2 regions of the Oceanibaculum indicum P24 genome follow, and region 1 is predicted to be linked to the other one. Evidence: predicted binding sites of a transcription regulator. Region 1 holds the regulator's gene; the other holds the start of a gene.

Evidence for each region. Region 1 encodes PhoB, which activates phosphate uptake and scavenging genes when phosphate is short. Its sites were predicted from a motif close to TNTCATAAAACTGTCA; they were not measured.
Region 2: P24_RS17100 (diacylglycerol/lipid kinase family protein) is a predicted target of PhoB. The motif match lies at 3,018-3,033, and genes of this name have one in related genera.

Annotation. Positions count from the first base shown of each region.
Region 1 covers NZ_AMRL01000002.1:203,028-209,135, reverse strand. Annotated here, with positions in the region: gene P24_RS02950 (LutB/LldF family L-lactate oxidation iron-sulfur protein) at 1-408, shown strand, start outside; gene P24_RS02945 (LutC/YkgG family protein) at 408-1,091, shown strand; gene P24_RS02940 (Smr/MutS family protein) at 1,094-1,714, shown strand; gene P24_RS02935 (helix-turn-helix domain-containing protein) at 1,711-2,079, shown strand; gene phoB (phosphate regulon transcriptional regulator PhoB) at 2,152-2,853, opposite strand; gene phoU (phosphate signaling complex protein PhoU) at 2,918-3,628, opposite strand; gene P24_RS02920 (ATP-binding protein) at 3,769-5,148, opposite strand; gene P24_RS02915 (UxaA family hydrolase) at 5,229-6,108, opposite strand, start outside.
Region 2 covers NZ_AMRL01000033.1:8,209-14,316, forward strand. Annotated here, with positions in the region: gene P24_RS17080 (FkbM family methyltransferase) at 1-100, opposite strand, end outside; gene P24_RS19475 (DUF5672 family protein) at 97-954, opposite strand; gene P24_RS17090 (glycosyltransferase family 4 protein) at 1,040-2,116, opposite strand; gene P24_RS17095 (UDP-2,3-diacylglucosamine diphosphatase) at 2,123-2,896, opposite strand; gene P24_RS17100 (diacylglycerol/lipid kinase family protein) at 3,107-4,003, shown strand; gene P24_RS17105 (nucleoside deaminase) at 4,023-4,514, opposite strand; gene sciP (CtrA inhibitor SciP) at 4,581-4,889, opposite strand; gene P24_RS17115 (branched-chain amino acid aminotransferase) at 5,050-5,946, opposite strand; gene P24_RS17120 (MarR family winged helix-turn-helix transcriptional regulator) at 6,060-6,108, shown strand, end outside.

The sequences.
Region 1 (6,108 bases):
TATCCCGGGCCGATGGGCGCGGTGCTGACCCCGACCCTGGTCGGTGTCGAGGAGGCCGGGCACCTGCCGAACGCCTCCACCTTCTGCGGACGCTGCGAGAGTGTATGCCCGATGCGTATTCCGCTGCCGAAGATGATGCGGCATTGGCGCAAGCGGGAATATGAACGCAAGCTGTCGCCGGCCCCCTACCGCTCGGGCCTCGCCCTCTGGGCGTTCTTCGCCAAGCGGCCGGCGCTCTATCAGCGCCTGACCGGCATTGCCATGAAGCTGCTTGGCCGGTTCGGCCGGGATAAGGGGCGGTTCCGGTCGCTGCCGCTGGCCGGGGGCTGGACTTCGGTGCGCGACATGCCCGCCCCGCAGGGTCGCACCTTCCAGGAGCTTTACCGCGAAAAGAAGGGGGCCGCCTGATGCCCGACATGTCCCCGCGCGATCAGATCCTGGCCGGCATCCGCCGGTCGCTTGGCCGCAGTGCGCTGGACGGCGAGCCGGCGGCGCAGCTGGAACAGCGGATCGCGGAGCACAGGCCGAACCTGATCCCGCAGCGGGCGCAGCTGCCGCACGACCAGCAGGTCACCCTGTTCGTCGAGATGGCTGAAGGCGTGCAGGCCACCATCAGCCAGGTCGCGGATGCCGCAGAGGTCCCTGACGCCATCGCCGACTATCTGGCGCAGCATAATCTGCCGGCCGAATTGCGCGTGGCGCCGGATGCCTGGCTGTCCGGCCTTCCCTGGGACAAGCGCCCGACCCTGACTATCAAAACCGGCAAGGCGGAGGAGCCGGATACGGCCAGCGTGACCCCGGCCTTTGCCGGCATTGCCGAGACCGGCACGCTGATGCTGACCTCCGGCCCGCACAGCCCGACCACACTGAACCTGCTGCCCGAGACCCATATCGTGGTGCTGAAGAAGAGCCAGATCGTTGGTTCCTACGAGGATGGCTGGGCGCGGCTGCGCGATGCGCAGGCGAAGGATTCCATGCCGCGCACGGTGAATTTCATCACCGGCCCGTCGCGCACCGGCGATATCGAGCAGAAGATCCTGATGGGCGCCCACGGACCGCGCCGGCTGCACATTGTCCTGATCGACGGCTAGGCATGGCCCGGCGGCGCGCCAGCAAGGACGAGGCTGAGCTTTTCCGCCAGGTCGTGAAGGATGCCAAGCCGCTGCCGCAGGATAAGCGCCTGCGGTTGGGCAGGCTGGATGAGCTGCCGCCGGAACCGGTTCCCGCCCCCCCCGAGGCCGAAGGCATGGCGCCGGCCAGCCGCAAGCGCGGCCGGGTGCCAAAGGACGAGCCACTTCCTCAGCCGGTCGCACAGCCGGTCAAGGCGCCGGTCATCCTGCCGGCCCTGAAGCATGATAGCGCGCCAGGGCTCGACAAGCGCAGCCAGATGCGCCTGAAACGCGGCCAGGTCGCCATTGAGGCGCGCATCGATCTGCATGGGATGACGCAGGATGCCGCCCATGTGGCACTGAACGGATTCATCGCCCGGTCGCAGGCGCGCGGCCTGCGCTGCGTGCTGGTGATCACCGGCAAGGGGACGCGGCGTGACGAATTCGGCCGCTATGAGGCTGGCGTGCTGAAGCGCGAGGTGCCGCGCTGGCTGAATGAGGGCGGCAACCGCGAGAAGGTGCTGGCCTTCGTCCATGCCCAGCCAAAGGATGGCGGCGGCGGTGCGCTCTATGTGCTGCTGCGTCGGGTGCGGGAGGAGGCATGACGCCATTCGGGGAAAGGCTGCGGGCGCTGCGTGCCGCGCGTGGCGTTACACTGAAGGAGATGGCGGCTGCGCTGCAGGTCTCCTCGGCCTATCTCTCGGCGCTGGAGCATGGCCATCGCGGCCGGCCCACCGACGGGCTGATCCATCAGATCTGCGGTTATTTTGGGCTCATCTGGGACGATGCGGAAGCGCTGAATCGGCTGGCGGAGATATCCCATCCGCGCGTCACCATCGACACGGCCGGCCTGTCGCCAAGCGCCACCAGGCTGGCGCACCAGCTGGCGCGGAAGATCGGGATCCTGGACGAGGAGAGGCTCGCGGCGCTCTTGAGCCAGCTCGAAGACTCGCCGAAAAAGCCGGAATGACAGGGCGATAAACGGGAATAAAATAATATTTTACATTAATTTCTTATATAGAGTCGACGCACTGATGGAGTGTCAAGCGAATTGCGGCGCGACGGCATCCAGCGCATAGCCGGCCGACCGGACGGTGCGGATCGGGTCGCCCTCGGCATCCTCGTTCAGCGCCTTGCGCAGCCGGCGGATATGCACATCCACGGTGCGCGGCTCGACATAGACATCCGCCCCCCAGACCGAATCCAGCAGTTGTTCGCGGGAGAAGACACGGCCCTGATGCTCCAGGAAATGGCGCAGCAGGCGGAATTCGGTCGGCCCAAGATGCACATCGCGGTCGCCGCGCTTCACCTTGTGGGCGGCAATGTCCATGACGATGTCGCCGCAGCGTAGCGTCTCGGCATCGGCGGCAGGCCGGGCGCGGCGCATGACGGCGCGGACGCGGGCCAGCAGTTCGCTGGGGCTGAAGGGCTTGGTGACGTAATCGTCGGCGCCGGCATTCAGGCCTCGTACCCGGTCGCCTTCCTCGCCGCGGGCCGTCAGCATGATGATCGGGATGCTGCGGGTCTGCGGGGTGCGGCGCAGCCGGCGGCAGACCTCGATGCCGGACAACAGCGGCAGCATCCAGTCCAGCAGGATCAGGTCGGGCCGGCGCTCGGTGGCCAGCAGCAGCCCTTCCTCGCCGTCGCGCGCTTCGAGGACCTGGAAGCCCTCGCGCTCCAAATTGTAGCTGAGCAGCGTGACGATCGCGGCTTCGTCTTCGACAATCAGGATCAGCGGCTTCATCGTGTGGTCCAATCTCGGCAGGCCTCAAGGGAAAAAGGCCAGTGGAAATGTTTCAAACCGTAGGTCAGTTCTCCGGCTCGACGACGGTGAACGCGCTGGTGTCGCCCTTCGGCCGCTCGGCGGTCAGCGGCCGGCCGGTTACCTGGTAGTACAGCGTCTCGGCGATATTGGTGGCATGGTCGCCGATGCGCTCGATATTCTTCGCCATGAACAGAAGATGCGTGCAGGGCGTGATGTTGCGCGGGTCTTCCATCATGTAGGTCAGCAGCTCGCGGAACAGGCTGGTGTACATCTCGTCCACCTCCTCGTCCCGGCGCCAGACCAGCAGGGCCTTTTCGGCATCCTGTTCGACATAGGCGTCCAGCACTTCCTTCAGGATCTGCTGCACCATCCGGCCCATGCGCGGTATACCGGTCGCGGGCCGTGCCGGCGGTACCTGGTTCAGGGCCACTGACCGCTTGGAGATGTTCGCGGCGTAGTCGCCAATGCGTTCCAGATCGGCGGAAATCTTCAGCGCGCCAACAACGCGGCGCAGATCCTCGGCCAGCGGCTGGCGCAGTGCCAGCATGCGAACCGTCAGATCGTTGACATCATGCTCCAGGCTGTCGATCTTCAGATCGCCCTGGATCACCCGCTCGGCGATGGTGCTGTCGCGCTTCGCCAGGGACTGGATGCAGTCCTGCACCTGCGTCTCCACCAGCCCGCCCATCTGCGAGATGAGATTCATCAGCCGCTTCAATTCCTCGTCGAAGGATTTCACGGTATGGGTGGGCATGAGGCTTCCTTTCCAAGGGCATGATCGATGGCGGACCGTGCGCCTGCGCTATCAATAACGGGCTTGCACGGCATAAATACTACGTTTCGATGACGCTTTTATTACATCGACATCGAATCGGGGGTTTTCGCGGCGGCCGTTCAGCCCGCGGATGCGGCGACCGGCAGATAGACGGTGAAGGCGCTGCCCTTGCCGACCTGGCTGTCGACGGAAAGCGCCCCCCGGTGGCGGCTGACGATGTGCTTCACGATGGCAAGGCCAAGACCGGTGCCGCCAAGATCGCGGCTGCGCGCCTTGTCGACCCGGTAGAACCGTTCGGTCAGGCGCGGAATATGCTCGCGCGGGATGCCCTCGCCCTGGTCCTGAACACGGATCAGGACCGCGCCATGCGGTGCCTTGGGGAAGGCTGCCGGCACGCTGTCGGCGCGCCGGGCCGTTACCCGGATCGGTGTGCCGGGCCGGCCATATTTGGTCGCATTGTCGATCAGGTTCTGCGCCACCTGCGCCAGCTCGTCCTCGTCGCCGGTGACCGGCGGCAGCCCGTCCTCGATATCGAGCTGGATGTCCATGTCCTTGGTCGCCGCCTGCATGTCCAGCGTCGCCTTCACGCTGGAAAGAATGCGCGACAGGTCGGCCAGCCCGCGCGGCGGCGTATGCTCGTTCAGCTCGATCCGCGAAAGCGACAGCAAGTCGTTCACCAGCCGCGACATGCGCAGGCTCTGCTCATGCATGATTTCCAGGAACCGCTCATGCGCTTCCGGATCGTCCTTGGCCGGGCCGCGCAGCGTCTCGATGAAGCCGACCAGCGTGGAGAGCGGCGTGCGCAGCTCATGGCTCGCATTGGCAACGAAATCGGCGCGCATCTGCTCCGTGCGCTTCATCGCCGTCAGCTCGTGCATCAGGATCAGCGCCCGGCTGTCATCCGGCCCCGGTTCGCGCAACGGTTCGACACTGACGGCGAAACTGCGCTCGATGGGCACCAGCATGGTCATCTCGACAGTGCGGCCCTGCCCCTGTTCAAGGGCCGTCTCCACCGCCTTCAGCACCTCCGGATGGCGCAGATTGCTGGCGACCGCCCTGCCCGCCAGCGCCTCGCCGAAGATCTCGCGGGCGGCCCGGTTGGTGGCCACGATGGTTGCCTCGGCATCGATTAGCAGCAGCGGGTCGGGCAGCGATTCCAGCGCGACATGGGCGGCATGGAGGCGCTGCCGCAGGGCGCCCAGATTTTCCGCCTGCACGCGATGCAGCGATTCGATGCGGCCGGCCAACGGGGCGAGCGGGCTGTTCGGCTCGATCTCCGCCGAACCGCCCTCAACCGCCGCTTCCAGCCGGGCAATGCGCTGAAAATGACGCTGCACCAGCAACGCGAAGATGCCGGGAGAAATCGCCCAGCCCAGCAGGGCGGGCCAGCCATTCAGCTGGCCGCCGGCGACCAGCACCAGCAGCACCAGCCCGACAGGCAGGGACAGCAGCAGGCTGGTCTTGACGATCGCGGAGCGCGACAGTCGGGTTGCGGGCATGGGGGCCTCGGGCTGGCGGAAGGCTTAACGGAACCTACAGCATAGGCCGGCAGGGATGCCGCCGGTCAACCGCCATATCGTTACATTACGGCGCCAACCTGCCAGGGGATGAATTCCGCATCGCCGAAACCCTGGGCCTCGCTCTTGGATTTCTCGCCAGAGGCCACGCGCAGGATGAGGTCGAAGATGCGCTGGCCCATATCCTGGATCGAGATGCCCTCATCCAGCACGGCGCCGCAATTCACATCCATATCCTCCTCCAGCTTGCGGTACATGGCGGAGTTGGTGGCAAGCTTCAGCGAGGGCGAGGGCTTGTTGCCGAACACCGAGCCGCGCCCGGTGGTGAAGCACACGATGTTGGCGCCGCTGGCCACCTGCCCGGTCACCGAACAGGGGTCATAGCCCGGCGAATCCATGAACACGAAGCCCTTGGTGTTGATCGGTTCGGCATATTTGAACACGCCGGTCAGGTTTGTCGTGCCGCCCTTGGCAGCGGCACCCAGCGACTTTTCCAGGATGGTGGTCAGGCCGCCGGCCTTGTTGCCGGGCGAGGGGTTGTTATTCATCTCCCCGCCATTGCGGCTGGTGTATTCCTCCCACCAGCGGATGCGCTCGATCAGCTTCTCGCCGGTCTTGCGGTCGATGGCGCGCCGGGTCAGCAGATGCTCGGCGCCATAGATTTCCGGCGTTTCAGAGAGGATCGCCGTGCCGCCATGCCGGACCAGCAGGTCAGCGGCCGCGCCCAGCGCCGGGTTGGCGGTAATGCCGGAATAGGCGTCGGAACCGCCGCATTGCAGCGCCAGCGTCAGGTGGCTGGCCGGCACGCTGGTGCGGCGCGCCTCGTTCGCGGCCGGCAGCATGGATTTCACGATCTCGACGCCGCGGTCCACGGTCTTGCGGGTGCCGCCAATGTCCTGGATCGTCATGGTCTGGAAGCGCGGGCCGCGCTCCAGCCCGTAG
Region 2 (6,108 bases), on a different contig from region 1:
CGCGCAGCTCGCGGGCCAGCGCCGAGAGCATGCGTTGCCATTTACGAGGACGGCGGCGCGGGACGCCGGGGTGAAGGACAGGAAGGTTGTTGGCGGTCACGCGGCGGCATCCTCGGTTGGCGCGGCCTGCAGCAGGGCCGCGTCGTCAGCATCGATAAAGGCCAGCCAGCGGCCGGTGTCAATCTTGTGCCAGCCATGGGCGCCGAAAGGCAGGTCGGCGGGGGTTTTCGGGAAATCGCCCTCGGCGGAGCGTTCGCGCGCGAAGCGCAGCGCCGTCTCCACCGGGGGGATTGTGTAGGACTCGTCCAGCAACGGCGCGTAATAGGCCCAGAACATGTCCTCCGCCTGGTCGAAATGCCGGCGGATGGTGTGCGCCGCCGGGCGGCGGGACAGCTTGCTGCGCAACCAGTGGGCGACCAGCCGCTTGCCCTGGCGCCAGCTGTGGAAGAAGCGGCAGGACTGGTCGCTCTTGCCGGTCAGGCGCAGGCGGCGCGATTCCAGCACCCGCAGATGGTCGCCGACATGGCGCAGCGACAACCCGCCATTGCCGACCGCGAGGTAGTGCCGGCGCTTCTTGTCCCGGTCCTTGCGCAGCCAGGGCGCGCCGATATAGGAGAAGCCGGCCTCGCACCAGGCGCGCAACTCGTCCCGGAACACCAGGCAGTCGGTCTGGTAGATCAGGATATAGCGATAGTCGCTGAAGCGCCGGTAGAAGCCGGGGCTCATCAGCATGGCGCTGTAGGCGCCGATATCGCGGAACCGGCGCGGCGAGAGCGGCAGGGCGGTCATGCCATTCAAGGCCGCCGGCAGCTGTAGGCCAATCGGGTGCACGACGAAGCGGTCATGGTCGCCCAGATGCCGTTCCAGCGCACGCAGGGCGACCGTTTCCGTCGCGTCCAGTTCGGTGCGATAGATCGGAACGACGATGGCAACCTGCTTCGATGCGCCCGGCACGCTGTCTCCTGCTCTGCGGTCTGTCGGCGGCGCTTCCTAATACCGCATGGCGCAGGCGGAGGCAAAAGCGTATGTGCCGATGACCTCAGGAAGCGCTGACGGTCACCAGACTGTCGAGCAATTGCCGGGCGCAGGCGTCCCAGCCATTTTCCAGCGCATAGGCGCGGCAGGCCTCACGCGGGATGTCGAGAGCGGCCAGAATGGCCGTGCGCAGATCCTCGTCCATGCAGCCGACCGCCGGCGTCAGCACGTCCAGCGGGCCGGTGACGGGATAAGCGGCGACCGGCAGGCCGCTGGCCAGCGCTTCCAGCATCACCAGCCCGAAAGTGTCGGTACGGCTGGGGAAGACGAAGACATCGGCGGCGGCGTAATGGCGTGCCAATTCTTCGCCATGCTTGGCCCCGACGAAGACGACATCGGGATGGCGGCGCTTCAGCTCCGACAGCAGCGGGCCATCGCCCACCACCACCTTCGTGCCCGGCAGGTCGAGATCGAGGAAGGCGTCGATGTTCTTCTCCACGGCAACCCGCCCTACGGAGAGGATTATGGGGCGCGGCAGGTCACGCAGCGCGGGCGCCTGCTGGTCATAATCGCGCGGACGGAACAGATCGGTGTCGACGCCGCGCGTCCAGCGCCGGACATGGCGGAAGCCGCGCGAGTCCAGGTCGCGGCGCAGTGTCTCTGTCGCCACCAGCATGCCCTTGCCACCATTGTGGAACCAGCGCATGCCGGCATAGCTCCAGGCCAGCGGCACCGGCAGGCGGGCGTGCAGATATTCCGGGAACTTGGTGTGGTAGGAGGTGGTGAAGGGCAGGCCCTTGCGGCCGCAATGGATGCGCGCGGCCAGTCCGATCGGTCCTTCGGTGGCGATATGGATGGCATCCGGCCGGCTCTCGCGGATCATCCCCGCCACCTTGTGCAGCGGATACCAGGCCAGCGGGATTTCCGGATAGCCCGGGCAGGGCAGGGTGCGGAACCGGTCAGGGGCGATCACCGTGACCGTGTGTCCGGCGCCTTCCAGCATGCCGATGATCGTGGTCCAGGTGCGCACCACGCCATTTACCTGCGGCGCCCAAGCGTCCGTCACCAGGGTGATGCGCAGTGGCGACTCGCCAGCGGCGGTTTCGGGCAGGTTGAAGGCGGGCGCGAGACTATCGGGCATGCCGCCTCACGCCGCCGTCGTCAGCTGGCGCACCTCGACCCAGTTCAGGATCTCCATGCGTCCGTCCATATGCTCGACCAGGGCGGTGCAGCTCTCCACCCAGTCGCCGTCATTGCAGTAGGTAATGCCGTCGATCTCGCGGATTTCGGCATGGTGGATATGGCCGCAGATCACGCCATCCACGCCGCGCTGGCGGGCTTCGTCGGCGACCGCCTCCTCGAACCGGCTTATATATTCCACCGCGTTCTTCACGCGCAGCTTCACATAGGCCGACAGTGACCAGTAGGGATAGCCCAGCTTGCGCCGCACCATGTTGAAGCCGACATTCACGCGCAGCATCATATTGTAGCCCCAGTCGCCGATCAGCGCGAGCCAGCGGGCATATTTCACGACACCATCGAATCGGTCGCCATGCAGCACCAGATAGGTCCTGCCGTCGGCGGCCTTGTGGATCACCTCGTCTTCGATCTCGATCTCGCCGAAGGTGAGGCCGATATACTCGCGGAAGATCTCGTCGTGATTGCCGGGCACGAAGACGACGCGGGTGCCCTTGCGCGCCTTGCGCAGCAGTTTCTGCACCACGTCATTGTGGCTCTGCACCCAGTACCAGGACCGGCGCAGCCGCCAGATGTCGAGAATGTCGCCGACCAGATAGAGATGGTCGCTCTCGGTATATTTCAGGAAGTCCAGCAGCAGGTCGGCGTTGCAGCCGCGCGTGCCCAGATGCACGTCGGAAATCCAGATCGACCGGTAATGGCTGACGCCGCGCTGCGCGTTCATCGCGCCATCCTCATCTGACTACCAGATGATCGGAGACCGACTTGCAAGACCGCTATATCTGGTTTTCCGATCATGGGGCATTACATGCCCCGATTTCGGTTACCGGCCCGCGTCGGAAATATGACAATTGACTGAAATTTCTGCGCTTCTGTAGGGTCGCGGCGCTTTTCGCCCTATCTGTTGGGCATTTGTGCTGTTGGGGAACAGGGTTTGGCCGAGTCCCGCCGTCTGCTTGTCATCCATAATCCGACCGCGGGACGCCGCCGGCGCCGGCGGCTGGACGAAGTGCTGCATCTGCTGTCGGAAGCCGGCTGCACCATCACCCTGGTGCCGACCACGAAGCGCGGCGATGCCGAGGATTTCGCCGCCACCGCCGTGGCCGACGAGGTCGATCTGCTGGTCGCGGCGGGGGGCGACGGCACGCTGAACGAGGTGGCCAATGGCTTGCTGCGCCGGCGTGCCGAGGGGCTGGCGCCCCTTTCCATGGCCATCGTGCCGCTGGGGACGGCGAATGTGCTGGCCGCCGAGATCGGCCTTGCCGAGGATGTGGCCTCCATCGCGCGCTGCATCCTGGAAGGCGTGCCGCGCCGCGTCTATCCCGGCATCGCCAATGGCCGGCACTTCCTGTGCATGGCGGGCAGCGGGCTGGACGCCTTCGTGGTGCAGGATGTGAACCACCGGCTGAAGCGGCTGCTGGGCAAGGGGGCCTATGTGCTGGAAACCCTGCGGCGGCTGTGGCTGGGCCCGCCGGAGCCCTACAGGCTGCTGATCGATGGCCGGCCGGAGACGGCGGCGCAGATCATCCTCGCCAAGGGGCATTTCTACGGCGGTACCTTCGTCATTGCACAGGAGGCCAGACTCGAAGAGCCGCTGCTCTGGGCCTGCCTGTTCCGGCGCGGTGGGCGTTGGGCAGCCGCGCGCTATATCCTGGCAGTGATGCTGGGTTTTCCGCACCGGTTGCGGGATATCGACATAATGCCGGTGCGCCGTGTCTCCATCGACGGCCGCGCTGCCGATCCGGTGCAGGGCGATGGCGATATCGTCACCCGCCTGCCGGCGGATATCCGTATCGATGAAGAGGGGCTGGATCTGGTGTTTCCGGCCTGAAGGTGGCCGGAGGCAAGGCTCATTTCGGAGGCGGATTGGCCTTCCAGATGGCCACGATCTCGTCCTCCAGCACCGGGCCGATGACCGGCACCGGCTTGTTGCTGGACGCCACCACCTCGGCACAGCGGATCGACAGCCGCGTCCGTGTCGGCGCGTTGTCGAATTCCTTCTGCTGGCGCGGGATCGACAGACCATAGACGACGCGCCCGATGCCGCTCCAGACGATGGCGGCGGAGCACATGGTGCAGGGCTCGCCGCTAGCATACATGGTGGCGCCGGCCAGTTCCTCCGGCGTCATGTGCTTGCCGATGCCGCGCAGGATGTTCAGCTCGGCATGGCCGGTCGGGTCCTGTGTCGAATAGACATTGTTCATGCCTTCGAAGAGCGGCTTGCCCTCGGCTGTGACGATGAGCGCGCCGAACGGACGGTCGCCGTTCAGCCGGGCCTGGCGCGCCAGTTCGAAACTCTGGCGCAGCCAGTGATGATCCTGTTCGGTGACGGTTTCGTGCATGGCCGGGCCTCCCTGTCTATAATAGGCCCAGTGTAGGGAAGGGCGGTCACCGACCGCCAGTGCAAATCAGACTTCGCGGATACGGTAGCGCTGGATACGGGTGGCGCGCAGGCCCTTCATGCCGTGGCGTTCGACCAGCTTGGTCCAGCCTTCCAGCTCCTCTTCGGAGAGGTTGTAGCGCGCGCAGGCTTGCTGCGCCGTCAACAGGCCGCTCTTCACGCCGGCCACGACCAGCGCCTTGCGCCGGATAACCCAGCGCTTGGTTTCGGGCGGCGGCAGATCGTCGAGAGCGAGGCTCGTGAGGTCGATGCCGTCCAGCGTCTCCCGCGAAGTATTTTGGACAGCCGCCCTGAGGGCGGAGCTTCGAGAGTGCATGGGATTAAGACCTGTCGCAAAAGTAAGAATAGGTCTTAATCTAGCTGGCACTTCTTAAAAAATGCCTAAGCTTGCACGGCATTTTCGACTCATTGCCGCGGATACAAGAACCCCCGCCATATCGCAATGGCGGGGGTTTTTCCTGGCCGAGTGGAATACCCTACTCGGCGGCCTTGGCGGCCGGCGCGCGGCGCACCTCGGCGCTGTAGTCGTCCATCAGGTTGCGTACCATGTCGCCGACGGTGAAGCGGTAGGGGCCGATCTCGCCGACCGGCGTCACTTCCGCCGCAGTACCGCACAGGAAGCACTGCTCCGCCTTCTCCATCTCTTCCGGCATGATCGCGCGTTCGACGACCTTGATGCCCCGGCGCTTCGCCAGCTCGATCACGGTGCGGCGGGTGATGCCATCCAGGAAGCAGTCCGGGGTCGGTGTGTGCAGCTCATCGCCGAAGGCGAAGAAGATGTTCGCACCCGTCGCCTCGGCCACCTGGCCGCGATAATCCAGCATCAGCGCGTCCTGATAGCCGTCTCGCTCCGCCTTGTGCTTGGACAAAGTGCAGATCATGTACAGGCCCGCCGCCTTGGCTGCCGTCGGCGCGGTATTCGGCGCCGGACGCCGCCAGTCGGAGATGGCGAGGCGGATGCCCTTCTGTCGCAGTTCCGGCGCGAAGTAGGACGGCCAGACCCAGGTTGCGATGGCCAGGTGGATCTTGTTGTGCTGCGCCGAGACGCCCATCATCTCGCTGCCGCGCCAGGCAACCGGGCGGATATAGCCATCGACGATCCCGTTCGCGGCAACCGTCTCCATCTTGAAACGGTCGATTTCCTCGACGGAATAGGGAATCTTGAAATCCATCAGCTCGGCGGAGCGGACCAGACGGGCCGAATGTTCGGTGGATTTGAAGATGCGCCCTTCATATACACGTTCGCCCTCGAACACGGCGCTGGCATAATGCAGGCCGTGGCTGAGGACATGGAGCTTGGCATCGCGCCAGGGGATGAGCTGGCCGTCGAACCAGATGGTGCCGTCGCGGTCGTCGAAAGGAAGGAGTGTCATATCTATGCGATTCCTGCCCAGGGGTTACAAGATATTTGATTTGGCGTTTCTAGGGTTAGATAATTACCCAAATCATGAGTCGGGTAATAACATTCTGTTCGATATACGTCAACATGGTTGACATAAAAACCCGTGCAAACCCCCTGTTCCTCCGCGAGGAGG